DNA from 2 places in the Flexivirga sp. genome. Region 2 is predicted to be linked to the other one. Evidence: riboswitches for the same ligand, from Rfam matches in the RefSeq annotation. Region 2 holds a riboswitch; the other holds the start of a gene.

Region 1 (3,404 bases), on a different contig from region 2:
CAGCTCGGCGGCGATCGTCCAGACGGCCGTGGCCGCGAACGCGGCGTCGGCCGGTGGAGCGCACGCGGCGAAGGCCGCGGTGATCGCGCCGAGTGCACAGCCCACGCCGGTCACCTTGGTCATCATCGGCGTGCCGTTGGAGACGGTGCGCACGGTGTCGCCCACGATGTGGTCGACCGGGCCGCTGACCGCGACCGCTCCCCCGGTCCTGGACCGTAGGGCGTGCGCCGACTCCAGGGCCGCGTCGGTGCCGGCGGTGCTGTCGACGCCTCGTCCGCCGCCGTCCGCGCCGGCCAGGCTCATCACCTCCGAGGCATTGCCGCGGACGACGCACGGCCGCAGCGGCACCAGCTCCGCGGCGACCCGGTCCCGCAACGGCAGGCCGCCCACGGCGACCGGATCGAGCACCCACGGGGTGCCCGCCTGTCCGGCGGCCTGCGCGGTGGCGACCATGGTCTCCGCCGCCGCCGGCGAGATGGTGCCGACATTGATCAGCAGCGCGTCGGCGACACCGGCGAAAACCGTTGCCTCCTCGAGGTTGTCGACCATCGCGGGCGCGGCGCCGAGCGCCAGGAGCGTATTGGCGGTGAAGCCGGTCACCACCGAGTTGGTGATGCACTGGACCAAGGGTGCGGTGCGGCGCAGTTCGGCCAGCAGATCGGCCACGTCGTGATGGTTCACCAGGGCCACCGCTCCTCGCGGACCGCCGCGTCCCAGAACATCCACTCGTAGCGGGTCGCGGTCTCGACGTGTGGCGCCATGCCGGCGAGCATGCCGTCGCTGCACGAGACGGTGGTCCGGTCGACGATCGCCAGCATCTCGGCGACGCTGCGCGCGAAGTCAGGGGCGGCATACGACTCGATCCACCGCGCACAGACCGGGTCGGATGACCCGGACGCCGCCAGCGCCGCACCGACCTGCTGATAGATCCAGTAGCAGGGCAACACGGCAGCGAGCCCCTCGTGGAACGGCCGCTGCGCGCAGGTCGCCAGCAGGTAGCTGGTGTATGCCGTGGTGGGGGGCGACGTGGGCGTGGTGTGCAGCAACCGAGGGTCCAGGCCGGCCTGCTCGAGCAGGGCCGGGTGCAGCCCGAGCTCGGTGGCGACCGCGGAGCCGGCGTGCGCGGCGAGGGTCCCGGCGGCGTCGGACGGCGCCTTGGCGGCGAGCAGCGCGAGGGCCCTGGCGTATTCGCGCAGATAGAGCGTGTCCTGCACGATGAAGTAGCCGAAGGCGTCTCGGGGCAGGGTGCCCGCTGCGAGACCGCTCAGGAAGTCGTGGGCGAGCACCCGTTTGAGGCCGTCCTCCATCGGTGTTCCGAGCACCGGCCACCAGGTGTATGACGATCTGGTTTCCACTGCGGACATCGCAGATCCCTTCCTCCGCCGGCATTGTCCGGCTCAGGTCGTAGCGGTCGGCGACGCCTCAGTCGCCCTCTCAGCCCGGTCGTTCCGAGCTCCCGCGGGTTGTCCAGCCCACCGTAGCGGGCGCGGATCAGGACAGCGCGGCCAGCCCGCCGGTGAGGTCCCGGACCAGGTCGTCGGCGTCCTCCAGGCCGACCGACAGGCGCAGCACACCGTCGGTGATGCCGATCGCCGCGCGCGCCTCGGCACCCATCCGGCGGTGGGTGGTGGTCGCCGGGTGGGTGATCAGTGATTTGGAGTCGCCCAGATTGTTCGAGATATCAATGATGCCAAGCGAATTCATCAATGCGAATGCCTCCGCCTTGCCCCCGTCGAGCTCGAACGTCACGACCGTGCCGCCACCGCTCATCTGCCGTTGCGCGAGTGCGAACTGCGCATGTGAGTCCAGGAACGGATACCAGACCTGACGGATCGCCGGATGTTGCTGCAGAGCGCCCGCGACCTGCAACGCAGTCCGCGCCTGCGCCTCGACGCGCAGCCGCATCGTCTCCAGACCCTTGAGCAGCACCCAGGCGTTGAACGCCGACATCGACGGGCCCGTGTGTCGCAGCAGGTTCTCGACCGGGCCGTGGATGTAGTCCTCGCTGCCCAGGATCGCGCCGCCGAGCACCCGACCCTGGCCGTCGATGTGCTTGGTGGCCGAATAGACCACGACATCCGCGCCGTGCTCCAGCGGGCGGGAGAAGACCGGAGTGCCGAAGACGTTGTCGACCACGACCTGCGCCCCGGCGGCGTGCGCGTGCTCGGTCACGAACTCGATGTCGACGAGCTCCTGCATCGGGTTGCTCGGAGTCTCGAAGAAGACCGCGGTGGTCGGTTCGGCGAGCGCCGCCCGCCACTGCTCGTTGTCCGGACCGTCGACGAAGACCGTCTGCACGCCCCAGCGCGGCAGGATCTCGTTCAGGATCACGAAGCACGAGCCGAACAACCCACGGGCCGCCACGACCCGGTCACCGGCACCGAGCAGAGCCGCCAGGGCGGTGAAGACCGCACCCATGCCCGACCCGGTGGCGTAGCAGGCCTGCGCGCCCTCCAGCTGCCGCAGCCGCTCCTCGAACACGGCGACCGTCGGATTTCCGTACCGGCTGTAGACGAACCGGTCGGCCGCGCCGGTGAAGGCCGCTTCGGCGTCCTCCGCCGTCCGGTAGACGAACCCGGACGTCAGATAGAGCGCCTCGGACGTCTCCTCGAAACCGCTGCGGGACAGTCCGCCCCGCACGGCAACGGTGTCCGGGGACCAGTCATGGGATGGCGACGACGTCATGAAAGGCACCTTCCCACACGACGTCGCGCGCCATACGTCGCGTCCGCACTACGACCGCGGGATCCGGACTACCTCAGGTGGTGGGTGTCGTTGGTGTAGGCGACGCTCGCGCTGCCGTCGGCATACACGTCAATCTCGGTCAACGACGCGGGGTCGGCGGCCAACAGCCAGGCGTGCCCGAAGCTGAGTCCCAGCAAGGAGCGCAGCACCACCAGGATCGGCATCCGGTGTGTCGCCACGACGACGGTGCCACCGTGCTCCAGCGCACGCTCACGCGCGGCGTTGATGCGCTCGGTCAGCTCCAGATGGGTCTCCCCGCCGTCGACGCGGAAGTCCTCCTCGACCCGCATCCTGGCCGGGTCGCCGGGATAGCGTTCGCCGATCTCCGCATAGCTCAGACCGTCCCAGGCGCCGAATGCCTGCTCGTCCCAGTCCTCGTCGACCACCGGCGTGACGCCCAGGGCACGCGCCGCGGCCGCCCCGGTCTGGCGCGCTCGCGCCAGTGAGGAGGTCAGCACGGTCACCGGGCCGCTGACCAGCTCGGCCAGCGCCGCACCGGCCTTCTCGGCCTGCTCCAGACCGGTCGCGTTGAGCGACGGGTCCGCTCCCCCGCGCCCGTCGAGCCGGCCACCGACGGTGAAGTCGGTGACGCCGTGCCGCAGCAGGATCAGCCGGGTGGCGACCGTCCGGGCGGGCAGCGACGGCCGGGACTCCTCGGT
Region 2 (3,404 bases):
GCGCAACTGGGCCTTGACCTGCTCGCCGTCGCGCGGCGCGGCCAGCCGCAGACCGGGCACGATGGAGCAGATCGACATGTCCCACATGCCGTTGTGCGAGGCACCGTCGGAACCGGTGACGCCGGCGCGGTCGAGCACGAAGGTGACCCCGGCGTGGTGCAGACCGGCGTCCATCAGCATCTGGTCGAAGGCGCGGTTGAGGAATGTCGCGTAGACGGCGACGACGGGGTGCATGCCGCCGTACGCCAGGCCGGACGCCATGGTGACGGCGTGCTGCTCGGCGATGCCGACGTCGATGACCCGCTGCGGGTAGGCCTCGGCGAATTTGTCGAGCCCGACCGGGATCATCATGGCGGCGGTGATGGCGACCAGATCCGGCCGCTCGGCACCCAGCCGCACCATCTCGTCGCTGAACTCGTCGGTCCAGATCCGTCCGGCGACCTCGAACGGCAGGCCGGTCTCCGGGTTGATCTTGCCGATGCCGTGCATGTGGTCGGCCTGGTCGTCGAGCGCGGGCTGGTAACCACGACCCTTCTCGGTGATCACGTGCACGATGCACGGAGCACCGAAGGCACGCGCCCGGCGCAGCGCCTGCTCGACCGCGGCCTCGTCGTGGCCGTCGACCGGTCCGACATACTTGATGCCGAGGTCCTCGAACATACCCTGCTGCGGGTAGACGATGTCCTTGATGCCGCGCTTGACGCCGTGCAGGGTCTCGTAGACCAGGTCGCCGACCACCGGCGTGCCCTTGAGCGTCGTCTTGCCCCAGCCGAGCATCCGCTCGTAGTTGCGCGTCGTGCGCAGCGCGGCGAGGTGGTCGGCCAGTCCCCCGATGGTCGGGGCGTAACTGCGCTCGTTGTCATTGACCACGATCACCAGCGGCAGGTCGCGCTCGACCGCGATGTTATTGATCGCCTCCCACGACATACCGCCGGTGAGTGCGCCGTCACCGATCACGGCGACGGTATGACGGTGTGGCTCGCCGCCGAGCACACGGGCCTTGGCGATGCCCTCGGCCCAGGACAGCGAGGACGAGGCGTGCGAGCTCTCGACAATGTCGTGCTCGGACTCCGCGCGCGAGGGGTAACCGGACAGGCCGCCCTGCTTCTTCAGCTTGGAGAAGTCGTGCCGGCCGGTGAGCAGCTTGTGCACGTAGGACTGGTGCCCGGTGTCGAACACGATGGCGTCCGAGGGTGATTCGAAGACACGGTGCAACGCGATGGTCAGCTCCACCACCCCCAGGTTGGGTCCCAGGTGCCCGCCGGTGCGTGACACCGAGTCGACCAGGAACTCGCGGATCTCCGCCGCCAGCTCGTCCAGGCGTTCGGCCGGGATCCGCCGCAGGTCCTCGGGTGACGAGATCGTGTCGAGCAGTCCCACGTCGTACGCGCCTTTCCTGGTCGGGTGTGCGTCGGTCGAGTCTACGCGTCGGTGGACGCTCTCCCTGTCAGGACGCCCGGGCCACGGGCCGGTTGCATCCGGTCGCCCGCAGCACGCAGACGCTGGTACCTTGGAGGACACACCTACCGACAGGGGAGCGCTTCGGCGCTGAGAGTGCGGCTCGCCCGCAGACCCTTGAACCTGCTCCGGTTAGCACCGGCGAAGGGAGTCACACATGGCAACTGTCAGCGCGCCCGAGCACCGGGCGTCCACCACCTCACTGCTGGCCTACCGCACCATCGACCTGGTCACGGTGGCCACCCTGGGCGTCGCCTCCGGCGTCGTCTTCTGGGCCTGGTCCCAGGCATGGAACGGCATCAGCACGCTCGCTCTCTTCACCGCTCCCCCGGTCCTCGGCCTGCTGAGCGGGCCATGGTTGATCGCCGGCGTGCTCGGCGGACTGGTGGTGCGCAAGCCCGGCGCGGCCTTGGCAGCGGAGTTGATCGGCGCCGCCGTCGAGATGCTGATCGGCAACCAATGGGGCACCAGCACGCTGATCTCCGGCCTGCTGCAGGGGCTCGGCGTCGAGGTCGTGCTCGCCCTGGTGCTCTACAAGCGTTTCGGTGTCGTGGTGGCCGCACTCGGCGGCGCGATGGCCGGCGCACTGGAGATCTTCTACGAGTGGCACGCCTACTACTCGGCGTGGACCTGGAACTACAAGCTGGCCTACCTGGGCTGCACCATGCTGTCCGGTGCGGTCCTGGCCGGTGTGCTCGGCTGGTTGCTGGTGCGTGCGCTGGCCGCGACCGGTGTGCTGGACGCGTTCGGCGCCGGTCGTGAGCACCACGCCCGGAACGCGGTGTGACCGGCGCACACGCCACTCTGCGCGGCTTCGGCTGGCGCCCGCTGGGACGTCGTGACGAGGTCGTCAGCGACCTCGACCTGACGTTCGCCCCGGGCCAGATCGTGCTGCTCGCCGGGGGCAGCGGCGCAGGCAAGTCGACGGTGCTGCGTGCCCTGGCCGGTCTGCTCGGCGACGCCGTGCCGGGCCAACGCAGCGGCACGGTCGAGATCGATGCACCGACCGGGCTGCTGTTGCAGAACCCCGCGGACTCCCTGGTGGCCGCCACCATTGGCCGCGAGGTCGCCTTCGGGCCGGAGAACCTCGCACTGGACCGGGACGAGATCTGGCGTCGGGTGCACGAGGGACTCGACCGGGTCGGGCTGCGGTATGACGTGGACCGATCGACCTCGGCGCTGTCCGGCGGCGAACTGCAACGTCTCGCCCTCGCCGGCGTCCTCGCGGTACGACCCGGACTGCTGCTGCTGGACGAGCCGACGTCGATGCTCGACGACGAATCGGCCGCACGGGTCCGGCACTGCGTGCTGGATGCCGCACGCGGGACCGGCGCCACGACGGTGATCGTCGAGCACCGCATCGGCCCGTGGTTGCCGCACTGCGACCGGGTCGTCGTCCTCGAACACGGCACGGTGATCGCGGACACCACTCCCGCGGTCTTCGTGTCCGAGCACCGGGACCGGATGCTCGATGCCGGGGTGTGGATGCCGGACGCGCCCGACCCGGAGCCCGTCCCAGTGGACCGAGCGCGGGTCGCGCCCGCGGCGCCCGGGCCGGAGCTGCGCGCCGACGCACTCCGGGTCGACCTCACCACGCGGTCGTTGCAGGGCCGCAGCACCCACCGCGCGCTCGACGGTGCCACGACGACGCTGCGAGCCGGCCGGCTGTCCGCCCTCGTCGGGCCGTCGGGAGCCGGCAAGTCGACCCTGCTGGCGGCGTTCGCCGGGCTGCTGCAACCCACGGCAGGCGGGGTGCTGGGCGCCGCACCTGCCTTCGCCCGGCGGCGTTCGGCCGACCTCGCGGCCGCTGTCGGCTTCGTCCCGCAGAACCCCGAGCACGGCTTCCTGCGCACGACCGTGCGCGACGAAGTCGCGTGCACCGCAACGCGCCTCGGCCGAACGGTCGAGGTGGACGAACTGCTGACGTTGCTGCGGTTGGACCATCT

Evidence for each region. A riboswitch is a leader RNA that binds a small molecule or an ion and turns the genes downstream of it on or off. The one in region 2 is predicted to bind thiamine pyrophosphate.
Region 1: it holds a riboswitch for thiamine pyrophosphate, as region 2 does, so the genes downstream of both, ACTHL4_RS12985 (TenA family protein) here and ACTHL4_RS12115 (ECF transporter S component) in region 2, are expected to answer to the same signal.

What each region holds. Positions count from the first base shown of each region.
Region 1 covers NZ_JBQCGS010000077.1:31,611-35,014, forward strand. Annotated here, with positions in the region: gene thiM (hydroxyethylthiazole kinase) at 1-681, opposite strand, end outside; gene ACTHL4_RS12985 (TenA family protein) at 678-1,364, opposite strand; TPP riboswitch at 1,358-1,470, opposite strand; gene ACTHL4_RS12990 (O-succinylhomoserine sulfhydrylase) at 1,492-2,685, opposite strand; gene ACTHL4_RS12995 (bifunctional RNase H/acid phosphatase) at 2,754-3,404, opposite strand, start outside.
Region 2 covers NZ_JBQCGS010000073.1:9,644-13,047, reverse strand. Annotated here, with positions in the region: gene dxs (1-deoxy-D-xylulose-5-phosphate synthase) at 1-1,380, opposite strand, end outside; TPP riboswitch at 1,522-1,625, shown strand; gene ACTHL4_RS12115 (ECF transporter S component) at 1,616-2,245, shown strand; gene ACTHL4_RS12110 (ABC transporter ATP-binding protein) at 2,242-3,404, shown strand, end outside.